DNA from 3 places in the Rhodococcus sp. MPR-R1B genome. Region 1 is predicted to be linked to each of the others. Evidence: riboswitches for the same ligand, from Rfam matches in the RefSeq annotation. Region 1 holds a riboswitch; each other region holds the start of a gene.

The links. A riboswitch is a leader RNA that binds a small molecule or an ion and turns the genes downstream of it on or off. The one in region 1 is predicted to bind S-adenosylmethionine.
Region 2: linked by a shared signal. The riboswitch ahead of AC1Q61_RS03365 (LLM class flavin-dependent oxidoreductase) and the one ahead of AC1Q61_RS14030 (putative leader peptide) in region 1 are both predicted to bind S-adenosylmethionine.
Region 3: linked by a shared signal. The riboswitch ahead of AC1Q61_RS24815 (aminotransferase class V-fold PLP-dependent enzyme) and the one ahead of AC1Q61_RS14030 (putative leader peptide) in region 1 are both predicted to bind S-adenosylmethionine.

The regions. Positions count from the first base shown of each region.
Region 1 is NZ_JBXAFO010000008.1:188,443-192,937, reverse strand. Features, by position in the region: gene AC1Q61_RS14040 (ABC transporter permease) at 1-849, opposite strand, end outside; gene AC1Q61_RS14035 (ABC transporter substrate-binding protein) at 852-2,489, opposite strand; gene AC1Q61_RS14030 (putative leader peptide) at 2,629-2,718, opposite strand; SAM riboswitch class I at 2,727-2,821, opposite strand; gene AC1Q61_RS14025 (GNAT family N-acetyltransferase) at 2,839-3,429, opposite strand; gene AC1Q61_RS14020 (FAD-dependent oxidoreductase) at 3,438-4,495, opposite strand, start outside.
Region 2 is NZ_JBXAFO010000002.1:130,485-134,979, forward strand. Features, by position in the region: tRNA gene AC1Q61_RS03355 (tRNA-Phe) at 13-89, shown strand; gene AC1Q61_RS03360 (ABC transporter substrate-binding protein) at 331-1,959, shown strand; SAM riboswitch class I at 2,139-2,234, shown strand; gene AC1Q61_RS03365 (LLM class flavin-dependent oxidoreductase) at 2,239-3,318, shown strand; gene AC1Q61_RS03370 (NtaA/DmoA family FMN-dependent monooxygenase) at 3,348-4,495, shown strand, end outside.
Region 3 is NZ_JBXAFO010000022.1:25,104-29,598, forward strand. Features, by position in the region: gene AC1Q61_RS24805 (DUF917 domain-containing protein) at 1-703, shown strand, start outside; gene AC1Q61_RS24810 (PucR family transcriptional regulator) at 700-2,235, shown strand; SAM riboswitch class IV at 2,296-2,410, shown strand; gene AC1Q61_RS24815 (aminotransferase class V-fold PLP-dependent enzyme) at 2,464-3,789, shown strand; gene AC1Q61_RS24820 (LLM class oxidoreductase) at 4,000-4,495, shown strand, end outside.

The DNA.
Region 1 (4,495 bases):
AACGACTCCCTGCACCACCGGGATGTCCTGCGCCATCACCGACGTCTGTGTCAGACGGCCGACGCCCGCGCGGGAGAACACCGTTTCCACAACCACCGAGCCCGCCAGCAGCGTGCCGACCAGCACACCGGCAATGGTGAATGCCGGAATGCTCGCCAGTCGCAACGCGTGACGGGTCTGCACGCGCCAACGGCTTGCGCCCTTGGCGTACGCAGTCTCCACGTGCGGCGAACGTAGCGTCGACTGCAGGCTGGTCGTGAGCACCTGCGCGATCACCGCGCCGGTCGGGATCGCCAAGGTGATCGCCGGAAGAATCACCGTTGCGAATCCCTTGTCTCCGAAAGCGGGGAAGATGTGCAGACGGAACGAGAACAGCTGCAGAAGAATCAGGCCAACCCAGAAGGTAGGCACCGCCACACCCAGCGGCGGCAGCGAGAACAACAGATTCGCGAGCCACCGCTTGCGGGTGTAGGTAGCGAAGAACGCGATCGCCACTCCGAACAACACGGCCAGAACCAAAGCGGTGGTTGCCAAGACCAGAGTGCTCGGCAGCGCCGAGAAGATGGCATCCGTCACCGACTGACCGGTGGAGATGGACGTACCGAAATCGCCGCGAAGAGCATTCGTCAGCGACGTCCAGTACTGCACCCACACCGACTGGTCCAAGCCGTACCGTGCCCGAAGCTGATCGAGCGCAGCCTGATCCACTGCAACACCCTGACCGGACGAGTCGGCAGCCATGCTGACGGGATCACTCGGCAGGAGGAACAGAATCACGAACGAGATGGTGAAGGCGGCCCACAGAACCACTGCGGCCTGGCCCAGTCGGGTGAGTACGTATCGAGTCATGATTACTTACCCGACAACCATGCGTCGTAGAACTGCAGGCGCGAGGAGGCTTCGAAGTTCAGGTCCTGCACACTCGATCCGGCGCCGATGGCCTGCGAGAGCTCGATGGTGGGGATGGAGAGTCCACGGTCGAGGATCAATTCCTGTGCGGTGGATACCAGTTCGCCGCGTTGGCCGTTGTCCGTGGCTGCAAGCTGGTCTGTGAGTACCTTGTCGAGCTCCGGATCTGCGCCGCGACGGTTCAGGTTGCGGCCTTCGGTGCTGAACGATGCCCGCAAGATGTCGGCGTCCGCGCGAGTGCTGTTGTAATACAGCGAATCGTAATCACCCGATACTCCCTTCTCGGTCCATTCACCGTTCGAGACCAAGTTGAGCTGCAGGTCGACGCCGACCTTCTTGAGCTGCTGCTGCACGAGCTCGAGGATGGCCTGGTTACCCGAGAACACCGGACTGAAGGTGACGCTGAAAGTGAGCTTCTGCCCGTCCTTCTCGCGGATACCGTCGCTGCCGGTCTTCCAACCAGCCGCGTCGAGGAGTTTCGCCGACTTGTCGGCGTCGTACGTCACGACACTGGATTCGTCGCTGTAGAGCGGAGTGGTGTGAGCCAGCGGGCTCGTGGCCGGGAAGAACGACGGATCCAGAACGGTGTCGACGAGTTCTTGGCGGTTGATCGCGGGAATGATGGCCTGACGAACAGCCTGATCAGCGAGAACGCCGCGACTGACGTTGGGCTGGAAGAAGAAGCTCACACCCGGGTTCGGCCTTGTGAGGATTCGTCCACCCGCGCCCTCGATTTGCGGCGCATCCTGCGGAAGCGCATCGCTGACCGCATCGAGCTGGCCGGAGGCCACGCTGCCCGCCCGCACACCGGATTCGGGAACCACCGTGAAGTCGACGCCGTCGAGGTACGCCTCGCCCTGATGCGCGACCGCATCCGAGGCCCAGTTGTATCCCGCACGCTTGGCGATCTTGACGCTCTTGTCCTGCTGCCAGTCGGTGTACACGAACGGTCCGGAGGCGATCACCGCTGCACCGGGGCAGCGCTGCTCGGATGCCAGCGCGGTGGTGGAATCGGCGAGGATTCCGAGCTGTGGCGTCGAAGTTGCTTGCAGGAACTGAACATTGGGTCCGGAGAAATTGATCTTCGCCGTGTGAGCATCTACGACGTCGGTACCGGTGTACGAGGACAGGTAACTCTTCGCCAACGACGCGTTCGGTCCCAGGTTCTTGACCGAGTCGAAGGTCTTCTTCACCGAATCCGCCGTCACCGGTGTGCCGTCACTGAAGGTGGCGTCGTCGCGAAGGACGAACGTGAAGCTAGCGGCGTCGGGGCTGATCTCCCAACTCTTGGCGAGCCACGGGGTGATCTCTCCGGTGTCGGGATTTTGATCGGTAAGCGAATCCACCACTGTCCGAGTGACATACACGGTCTGGTTACTGCCGGCCTGGGCCGGATCGGCGCACGTCGGCGCCTGCGACAGACCGTAGCGAAGGGTTCCGCCGGACTGGGCGGGGCCTGCGTCGGCAGCACTGTCACTCCCGCTGCTGCAGCCGGCGAGGACGGTGCCGAGAACCGAGACAGCACCGATACCGGCGATTACGGTCGCGCGTTTGCGGGCACCGAATGAGGGCGAAGACACCAAGAACTCCTAAAGAGGCATGCCGAAGAGCGCACCCGTCGCCTGAGACGAAAAAGGCGATCGAGCACGAATCACTTGTGAGAGAAGAGAAAACAGACTTGTCGACGACTCGCCTGAGTGTGAATGACTGACCGAGAGGTCAGTTGGTACAGAAAGATCCCGCGGTGCGGCACAGGTCTACGTGACGACGCGACCAGGCGGTATCGAAACCGCCTTCGACTGCCTTCATTTCGTGTTCCTCCATCGGTCCTGGCGGTAGCACCCGCACCCGATCACTCGGGGGGTTGCTGCGACTTCAATGAGCCAGGTCTCTCGGTCGCTCTGGATGGTCGTTCGCAAGTGTACGAGGTCAAACCCGGGTGTTGTCAACCCGGTCGGTAGGAATTGCTGCTCGAGTCACATTTTCGAGCACCCGAAGTTGTTTCTCGAACGGGTGGACGCCCACCTCTTCGGGCGAGAGTGAAGCGTCGTAAAGCGGTGTGTATCCACTGGACAGATACAGCGCGACGGCCTCCGGCTGCCGAGGACCCGTCGTGAGAAACACACGGTTGTATCCACGAAGTTCGATCTCTCGTTCCAACTCGCGAACGACGGCCTTGCCGAGGCCGCGCTTCCGATAGTCGACCGACGTCCAGATTCTCTTCAGTTCGGCAGTGGTGGAATCGAATTGACGAAACGCACCACCGGCGATCGGCAGACCGTCGTGGGTGAGCACCAGAAGCGCACCCTGCGGGTAGGCAAATTCTTCTGCCGGATACGTCGTGAGATCATCGAGCATCGCTTCGCGAGTCCCGCCGTAACGCGAACTGTATTCGAGTGCCAACTCCGCGATCAGTGGAGCTGCCAAGGGATCGTCCTGCGATACCGAATAGACCTCTACCGCTCCGACACCCTCAAGCTGTCGAGTACCGAGCTCCAGTGCCACAACACTTTCCTCCATGAATCTGGTCAACGCTCCCCCAGCCTGAAAACTTCCGGAGCGAGGGTGGTTCCGTCGACGAGGTCCGCCACAAGTTCACCCAAGGCCGGACCGAACTTGAACCCGTGCCCCGAGAATCCCGCCGCCACCGTGACGGCGCCGACTCGGTCGATGACGAAGTTACTGTCCGGCGTGCTCGTGTACAGGCACGTGATCGACTCGACACGGGTGGAATCGACGCCGGGCAACCACGACTCGGCGTACTGGGCCAATCGCCGCTCTCCGTCGACGTCAGGGGTGTAGTCACGGGTCTGCGGAGTCACCACCGGCCCGGTCGCGTGTTCGCCGATCTTGATCCCGTCCTCGGAACCGAGCCCGTAGATCCCCGCGGTCTCCAATTCTGCGCCGGTGTGGTGAACGAAACTCGGCCACTCGACTCCGGGATCGAGCGGTGCGAAGTGTGCTGGTTGTTCCTGTGTCGTGCGCAGTGTCGGCAATACGATCTCGGAGCCGAGACCGCTGTCTGCGATCAGATCTGCAGTCCACGCACCGGCCGCGATCACGGCCTGACGAGCTGCGAGCGTTCCACTGTCCGTCACCACGTCCACGCCGTAGGACGCCCGCGCGAGTGCCAACACCCGAACATCGTGACGGACCTCGGCGCCCGCAAACACCGCTCCTGCCTTCAGAGCGGTCACGGCGCGGTCCGCGTGCAACCGGCCTGCGTCGGGATGATGGAGCACCGTGGTGTCGAATCGCAGCCCCGGCCAACGGGCGGACGCCTCGGCAGGAGTGAGGATCTCACCCTTGATGCCCGCCTCGCGAAGTATCTTCGCCTTGGACTGCACTGCCTGCGGCAGGCCGTGATCAACGGCACCGGTGAGTTCCAGGAACCCGACGTCCGTCGTGGTCTCCAACTCCCGCCACAGCGGCAGCGCGCCGGCCGCCAAACCTGTGTACAGGTGATTGTCGTACGCCTGCCGATAGATACGCGAAGTACCGTGCGACGCACCGTGCTTGTGACTCGGCCCGAACTGTTCCAGCTGAACTACGCTACGTCCGCGTGCCGCGAGCCGCCATGCGGCGG
Region 2 (4,495 bases), on a different contig from region 1:
CGGGTGCCGTCCGGCCAGGTAGCTCAGTTGGTACGAGCGTCCGCCTGAAAAGCGGAAGGTCGCCGGTTCGATCCCGGCCCTGGCCACCATAATTCTTATCGAAAAGCTCCAATCTCATGTTCTTCGAACATAAGGTTGGAGCTTTTTCGTATTCGGATGTCAGTCGCCGTCAACCACTCGGCCCGATCATCTCAGTTATGCGCATCCTTTGTCTCCGTGAATGTTTCCGGTCACCGGGAACGTGCTGGGCGTCACTCCACAGAGGACATCACTATTAGCCGATTGCGGCCGATCCGTGGCTGCGTCTACTGAAAGTGAGGTGGAATCTCCGTGTCGCACTCGAGATCTTGGCGCATCGGGAAAGTCAGCCGGGTCACCGTCGCATTGTTCGGTACCGGGGTTCTATTGGTGGGCTGCGCGAGCAATGGTGACGACAGCGGGACCGATACGACGACCGCGTCGGCGGACGTCGTGACCGGCATGGTCAACGAGCAGCCTGATCCGGGAACTGCGGTGGCCGGCGGGACCATGACGTACGGCGTACAGGTGCTCGTTCCCTCACTCGACCCGACGAAGACGGCCGCGCGCGGCGGTTCCGGCGGTGAGGCCTTCGCTGCTGTGTACGACGTCCTGATGAGTTACGACACTGCGAGCGGCGAGTTCGAGCCCAAGTTGGCTGAATCGCTCGAGACAGCTGACGACGGAGCCACCTGGACGCTGAAACTTCGCGACGGTGTGAAGTTCAGTGACGGCACCACCCTCGACGCCAACGCCGTGATCGCGAGCATCGATCGGTACAACGCGGGCAAGGGCAATGGCGCCGAACTGTGGCTGGCTTCGGTGGAATCGGCGCAGGCAAGCGGTCCGACGACAGTGGAATTCAAGCTGAAGACGCCGTGGATGCGTTTTCCGTCGATGCTCGCTCTCGGGCACGGGATGATCGTCGCCCCGAGTTCGCAGCAGGGCGACAAGTTCACCGCCATCGGAGCCGGACCCTTCACCGAAGATGTCTTCACACCGAGCGTCGAGCGAATCTTCAAGGCCAACCCGTCCTACTACGGCGGCGCCCCCAAGCTGGACAAGTTGCGGATGGTTGCGCTCAACGGTCCGCAGGCCAATCTCGAATCATTGAACAGCGGTCAGCTCGATGTCGCCTACATTCGCGGCCTCACGTCGGCGATCAATTCCGCCAAGTCCGCTGGCTACCCCGGCTACATCGACGTGCTCAATGCCGGTAGTGCCGAGATTATCAACAACCGTGAGGGCCGACCGGGCTCGGATGTTCGCGTTCGCCAGGCCATCGGCTACGCGCTGGACACCACGTTGATCGATCAGCGAGTGGAAAACGGTGAGGGACTGCCGGGCTCGGAGTTGTTCGGTCCGACGTCTCAATGGCATGTAGACACACCGGGTATTGCCTACGACCCCGAAAAGGCCAAGGAGCTTCTGAATCAGGCGAAGGCAGACGGATACGACGGCAGCCTCGACTACGTCGCGCTCAGTGAGCCCAAGGACCACGCGATCGGCCTCGCCGTGCAGTCACTGTTGCAGGCCGTCGGGTTCGAGGTGAACTTGATCTTGGCCAACAACGCCGGCGACATCGTGCAGAACGTCTACGTCAAGCACGATTTCGACCTCGCGCACGCGGGCATCGGAATGTACGAGTCGATTCTCGATCTCGGATTGTTCTCCACGACCAACAGCACCTCGATGGCGAATACTGCTGGATATGCGAACCCGGCGATGGATCAGCTGATCGCAGATCTACAACAGGCCAAGGACAATTCGTCGACCCTGGCGATCATCGGCAAAATTCAGACGCTGTGGAACGAGACGGTTCCATCGGCGCCGATCGGCGGGCTCACGTCGTTCTGGGCTTGGCAGAAGAACGTGCACGGTGTGGTTCCGACTGCAACCGGCATCATGCTGTTCGATCAGGCATGGATGGGCGCGAAGTAGCGTTCCAGCGCACACCGAGAGCTCCGTCCGACGCGAGTCGGGCGGGGCTCTTTCGTGTCTACGTCGGCTAGCGTTGCGCAACCCTTTCGATCAGGATGATTGTATTGAAATATGTTGTAGGTCAATATGATTCGACAAGCGTGATTTGACTTGCCCAGCGTGGCCCGCATAGATTGCATCCACCATCCAGAGTGGCTGAGAGACCTGGCTCGATGATGCCGCAGCAACCCGCTACCTAACCGCAGTGTGGGTGCTACCGCCAGGACCGATGGAGGACACATGACTGTATTTGCCGTGGGTATCGAACTGGACGGCGAGGGCACTCACCCCGCTGCCTGGCGCCGAAGCTCACACCGCCCGGACCAGCTGCTCACGGGCAAAGCCGTGCGCGATCGCGTCGCGGCTGCCGAGAATGCCGGCTTCACGTTCGCGACGTTCGACGATTCCATCCTCCCCCCGAGTGGTGACGTCGTCGGCCGCATCGATGCCGTCTCGAGGGCGTCGTACGTGGCGGCGACAACCAGCACGATCGGGCTGGTCCCCGTCGTCGGGACCACGTACGCCGAACCGTTTCATACGTCCTCGCAATTGGCGACGTTGGACTACTCCTCGCGTGGGCGTGGCGGCTGGCTTGCTGTTCCGGTCGAAGACGATGCCGCGGCGAGGGCGTGGGGGAGGGCTCCGGTAACAACGGAGTCGGCGCGTCAGCAAGAGCAGCGGGATTCGGTCACCGTTGTGACCGATCTCTGGGACTCGTGGGAGGACGACGCCGTCGTTCGTGACTATCTCAGTGGGCGTTTCCTCGAGCGTGATCGTCTGCATTACGTCAATTTCGAGGGCGACACGTTCTCGGTGAAGGGGCCCGCAATCGTTCCGCGGCCGCCTCAAGGCCAGTTGGTGGTGTTCGGCCGCTACGGCGAAATCGATCCACGCCAGCCGGATGTTGTTCTCGTTTCCGGTGATTCGGTGGAGACCATTGCACAGTCGGCTGCCAAGGCGCGCGATGAGGGCGCGTCATTGGTGGTCGCCGAGGTCGATGTGGCATTCGATACGCCGAATCTGTCTGCGGCGCAGCGGAGGACCGAGCTGAACTCGTACGGGAATGCCGTCGTCACCGGCCGACTGCTCCTGGCTGCAGATCCGGGGGAAGCGGCCGTGGTTCTGAAGGAATTGGCGGGACACCTCGACGGTGTTCATTTCCATGCTCTCGTGATCGACGAGGACCTTCCGGTGCTGGCCAAATTCGTGCTTCCGACGCTGTCCAAGGCCGGGTTGACGCGACGCCCGGTTCCGGGATCGACCCTGAGGGACAACCTCGGTCTGCAGCGGCCCGCAAATCGATTCGCCCACTCCTCCTGACTTGACTTCGCGCTAAGGATATTTCGGCCATGACTGCATCACGCTCCGCCGTACCTCGACCCGACGCTCACGTTCACTTCGGCGTCTTCTTCCAGGGGGTCAACCACACCACCATCTGGTCCGATTCCGCGAGCGGATCCCAGATCGACTTCGAGACGTTTCGGCGGTTGGTACTCACCGCCGAGCGAGGTCTGTTCGACGCCTTCTTCCTCGGTGAAGGCCTGCGGCTTCGGGAACAGAACGGCAAGATTCTCGATCTGGATATCGCCGGCCGCCCCGACGCCATTGCGCAGTTGGCCGCCCTCGCCGGTATCACCGACAAGATCGGGTTGGTCGCGACACAGAACACCACGTACAACGAACCGGCCGACCTTGCGCGTCGACTCTCCGGCCTCGACCTACTTTCCGACGGACGGGCCGGCTGGAATGCGGTGACCACCGACAACGCGTGGACGGGAGAGAACTTCCGTCGCGGTGGTTTCCTCGACCACTCCCTGCGCTACGAGCGTGCCGGGCAGTTCATCGAAACCGCGCGGGCACTGTGGGATTCGTGGGCCGACGACGCGATCTCGGATTCTCGTACGTCCGAGAACTGGTCTACTCCGGGCGCCGTCGGCGCCGTGCGCAGGCAGACTTCACAGTTCGACATCTCCGTGACGCCGACGCTTCCCCGAAGCCGCCAGGGGCATCCGGTCATCTTCCAAGCGGGTGATTCTCCGAGTGGACGCGATTTCGCGGCGACCCATGCCGACGTCATCTTCTCGCGACACGGGACTCATTTCGACGGCGCGCTCGACTTCGCCGACGACATTCGGGCTCGGTTGCGTAAAGCCGGGCGACCGGAGGACGACGTCAAGATCTTGCCCAGCACGCAGATCGTGTTGGCGGAGAACGAGTCCGAAGTCGAGGAGAAGGCACGGTGGGTCCTCGAAGGCCAGTTCACCGGTCAGACTGCCCTCTCTCTCGTCGGACTGGTGTGGGGTAAGGACCTTTCCGATCGAGACCCCGACGGTCCACTCCCCGAGCAAGATCCGGTTGCCCGCCCGGTTTCGGAGACGCGCGGTTCCGCGCGGGACGGCAACGACCCCATTGCGATCGCACGTGAATGGCGTGCTCTTGCCGAGGCAAAGAATCTGTCCCTACGTCAGGTCGCTATCGAGACCTCGCAGCGTTCGGG
Region 3 (4,495 bases), on a different contig from region 1:
GTTGGGAATTCCCGTGGTCGACGCGGACCTGCTGGGTCGAGCGATGCCGCGGCTCGATCACTTCTCTCTCGCCGCAGCCGGGTTGGAATTGTGCCCGGTCACACTCGCCCAGCCCGGCGGCCTCATTACCGTCGTCGACGGAGTGGATGTGCTCGGCGCCGAGGTAGCAGTGCGGTCGTTGATCGGGAGAACCAGCGGTTGGGGCGCTCTGGCGATCGCGTCGATCGATGCGCGGACGGTGCAGGAGGCGTGCATTCCGGGAACTCTCTCCCGAGCACACGAACTGGGTCAGCACATCGGGGCCCTGGGCAGTTGGCAGGAGATCGCGGAGAGCTCCGGGGCCCTGGTAATGGGGACTGGCCGGGTGCGTGCGGTCCGTCGTAGTCGTCCGGACACCGGCGATCGTCGGGGCAGCGTGATTCTCGAACACGATTCCGCGGTGATACGAGTCGAATTCGAGAGTGAGTTCCTGACCGTCGCGTTGGACGGCGAGATGATTGCAACGTGCCCGGACATCGTGACGTTGCTCGACGTGCGGACCGGCGCCTTCGTCTCGTGTGAATCCGTGCACCAGGGGCACGATGTGGCCGTGTTGGTTCTTCCCGGTCCACAGTGGTGGGCGGAAGAAGTGGGCAGATTGAAAGTTGTCGGCCCGCGGGCATTCGGGATCGACCACGACGCAGTGCTGATGGAGGCGCGATGAGCGCGAGTGTTTCGGCGTTGCTGAACAACCCGGCCTTTGTCGGGCTGTATCGACTGGCCGGGGAGGGTGATCCCGTCGTGACGACAGTGGGAGCACTCACCGGGGAATCGGCACAGTCGGCCGAGGCCGTGTCGGATGCGGCGAGTTCAGGATCAGTTCTGGTGATTCTCGATCGAATCGACATCGGGGAGTGGAGATTCGACGCTCTCCTTCGGCGCACAGCGGCGACCGGCTGCCAGGTGGTCGCTGTGCACAGCACTGCGGCGGAGGATGCGAATCTCTCGTTGCTTGCCGATCGGCTCGGACTGGTGGTGCTCGGAGTATCCGACCCGTGGCAGTTCAGCGTGGATCTTCGTGATCTTCTCTCGAATTCGCGGGCGGTGATGGCCGACGCAGTACTGCGGGCGACACACGCGGGCCAACGAGCCGGAGGAAGCGTCGAGAATCTTCTGTCGGTGCTACTGAACACCTTTCAGCGTTCATTCTTTCTCCTGGACACGTCCGGACGTCCGATGACCGGCGCCGACCTGTTGTCAGACGCTGATCGAGCAGCTGCCGGTATGTTGTCGGGTCGCGGGGCGCCCACCACGGTCGAATTGGACTCCGGCGGGGTCCTGATTGCGTGCCCGGTGATGTCCGGCGCAGCCCGAGAGCCCTGGCTGGCGGTGCTGCTCCCGGTGCGTCAAAGCGTCGAAGAGGCTTCTCTCTCAGTGGTTCTCGACGTGGCCTCGTTGGCTGCCGGGCACCGACTGGCCGTTGCGCGCATGGTCGACGAGCGTGAAGCGCGCCGGCGTAGCGCGTTGCTCGGTGAACTGATCGACACGTCAGCAGACGCCACACCCGGACTGCTCCGGCGCGCACTCGACGCGGGTTGGATGCTGGACGGATGGCACATCGGCATCAAAGTCCTGGCGGTCGGTGAGGTCGACCTGGTGGCAAGACGCAGCGAGGTTGCAGATGCTCTCGCCGCCGAGGGAATCGACGCCAATGTCGTGGAACAGGCTGACGGCTGGGCGGCGTGGACGACTCTGCCAGGCGAGCCGCGACCGGAGGCGATCACCAGGATCGCCGAGTGCATCCGTGCAGCTCAGGCGAGGTTGGAACCCACGATGGAGACCTGGGTAGGTGTGGGACGCGCACACGACGGTCCGGCTGGAATCGGTTCGTCCCTGTCGGAGGCCGGGGATGCCGCTCGGCTCGCCGGTTCCCGATCTCAAACAGGTCGATTCCTGCACGTGGACCGCCTCGGGCTGGCGCAGTTGCTGCTGGCGTGGACGCGAACCGACACCTTCCAGCCTGCGGCTGCGGCATTGCTCGCACCGCTACGCGATTCCAATGGAGAGTTGCTCGAGACTCTGTCGACGTACCTCGACGAAGAATCGTCTCTGGCTCACACCGCAACCCGAATGGGCTTGCACCGCAACACGGTATCGAGTCGGATCGATAGAATTCAGCGCCTTCTCTCGGTCGATCTGGCCGATCCGGAAACCAGGCTTGCGCTCCACCTCGCCTGCCGGACGATCGCGCCGTGACGACGGTCTTCGCAGCTTCGTCTTGACAAGCGCGGGAGGTTCCTGCCATCCTCGTTGCCAGGTCACGAGTACCAGTGTTCAGCCCCGGCTTGCTGGTCGGCAACCCTCCTCCGCGGTGGGGTGCTCCGGGTGACGACCCGGCTGCGTTCGAAAACGAATGCGGCAAGCGCGGACTCTTCCGGGGCCATCTCCCGACGAACGAGTCCTTGAACGTGAGGATTGTCTTCGATGACTGCTGTATTGAGTGCCGACACCTGCTACACCACCGCGATTGCCAAGGTTTCGGGTGCCGACCTGCAGGTTCCATTGGTTCAGGGCGGCGAATGCTCCTACGCCAACTTCGACTACGCGGCCAGCGCGCCGGCATTGGCCCAGGTCACCGACCGTATCGCCGAATTGTTGCCCACGTACGCCAGCGTCCACCGCGGTGCCGGCTACGCGTCCCGGATCTCCACGCTCACCTACGAGAACGCTCGTGAATCCGTTGCTCGTTTCGTGAACTGTGCCGACGATCAGGTTGTCGTCTTCACCCGGAACACCACCGATTCGCTGAACCTGCTTGCGCAGTGCGTCCCCGGCAGCACCGTCGTCCTCGACGTCGAGCATCACGCAAACCTGTTGCCGTGGAACGACGCTCGTATCGTCACCGCCGCAGACACCATCGAAGAAACGATCGAGCGTCTGATCGGTGAACTGTGCACCAAGCCTGCCGCGCTGCTCGCAATCACCGGGGCCTCCAACGTGACCGGTGAGATCCTGCCGATTGCACGTTTGGCTGACATCGCTCACCGTTGCGGCGCACGTATCCTCGTCGACGCTGCTCAGTTGGCTCCCCACCGTCGCATCGACCTGCAGGAATGCGGCGTCGACTACGTAGCGTTCTCGGGCCACAAGCTGTACGCGCCCTTCGGCGCCGGCGTTCTCGTCGGCCGCCGTGACTGGCTCGACGAAGCTCAGCCGTACCTCGCCGGCGGCGGCGCCGTGCGTGAGGTGACCATCGAATCCACCGAGTGGGCTTGCGCGCCCGCACGCCACGAGGCGGGTTCCCCCAACGTGCTCGGTGCGGCAGCCATCGCGACCGCCTGCGAAACCCTGCACGCCCTGGACTTCGACGTGATCGCCGAGCATGAGAAGGCGCTCACCGCCCAGCTCACTGACGGCTTGTCCGCCATCGAGGGCGTCTCACTCGTGCGACTGTGGAACGACGCTCCCGACGCCGTCGGAATCGTCACCTTCACCGTCGACGGATTCGAAGCGGGCGAGATCGCCGCATTCCTCTCCGCCGAGCACGGCATCGGAGTTCGCGACGGTCGCTTCTGCGCACATCCGGTTCTCGCGCGCCTCGGCCTCTCCGGCGGTGCAGTTCGCGCCAGCCTCGGCCTCGGTAGCAGCTCGGACGACGTGACGCGGTTGGTCGACGCCGTGAACATCCTGGTTTCGAATCAGCGTGATTGGAAGTACGCGAAGACGGCAGGTGCGTGGAACCCTGTGCCCGAGACCCGCCCCTTCCTCGGAGCCGCAGACGACAATGCCGGCGCAGCCGAGTGCGTCTGAGCTGAGCTCGGTCCCCGAAAACTCGAACGGACAACTAGCATGGCAGCCATGGCACCAGCGGATTTTCCCGCCACCCCTTCGAGAGTGAGCATCACTCTCGGTCAGTGGTGCCGTCGCCATGTCGATCTGTGCCGCACCTCTTCAGGAATGTGTTCGAGCTGACGATTCGTCTCGCTCATCCCATACTTTTCTGATTTTCGGAGGTCTCACATGTCTTCACTCGCTTCGCATTCTCTGCACGTAGCGGTCGAGTTGACCGGATCCGGTCACCATCCGGCCGCTGAGGGCGCACCCGGCAACCTGCCCATCATCGGCGGCGACTACTGGGTGGACCTCACCGAGGGTGAAAAGGCTCTCGATTTGGCTTCATTCCCTACCAATGTGGTTCGGATTCGCGCTGCGGATCTGCGTGAGGCACAGCTCGAACGCGCACGGATACGCGCTGCCGTCGCCGAAGAAGGACGCGATCCCGACAGCGTCGCAGTGCTGGTCGATCTCGAGATTCTGATCGCGCCGGAGGCTCGCTCCGCTCGTAAGGAGCTTGCGCAGTTGGACAGCGCGTTGACCTCGCCGCGGGTTCCCGTTTCGCTTCATTACGTCGGAACGCCTTCCGGTCTCGGCAGTTTGATCGCCGATATCCGAGCTGCGGAGGTCGCCGACGGCGTTACGTTGCTGCCTCTCGCATTGCCTCGAACGCTCGAGCATC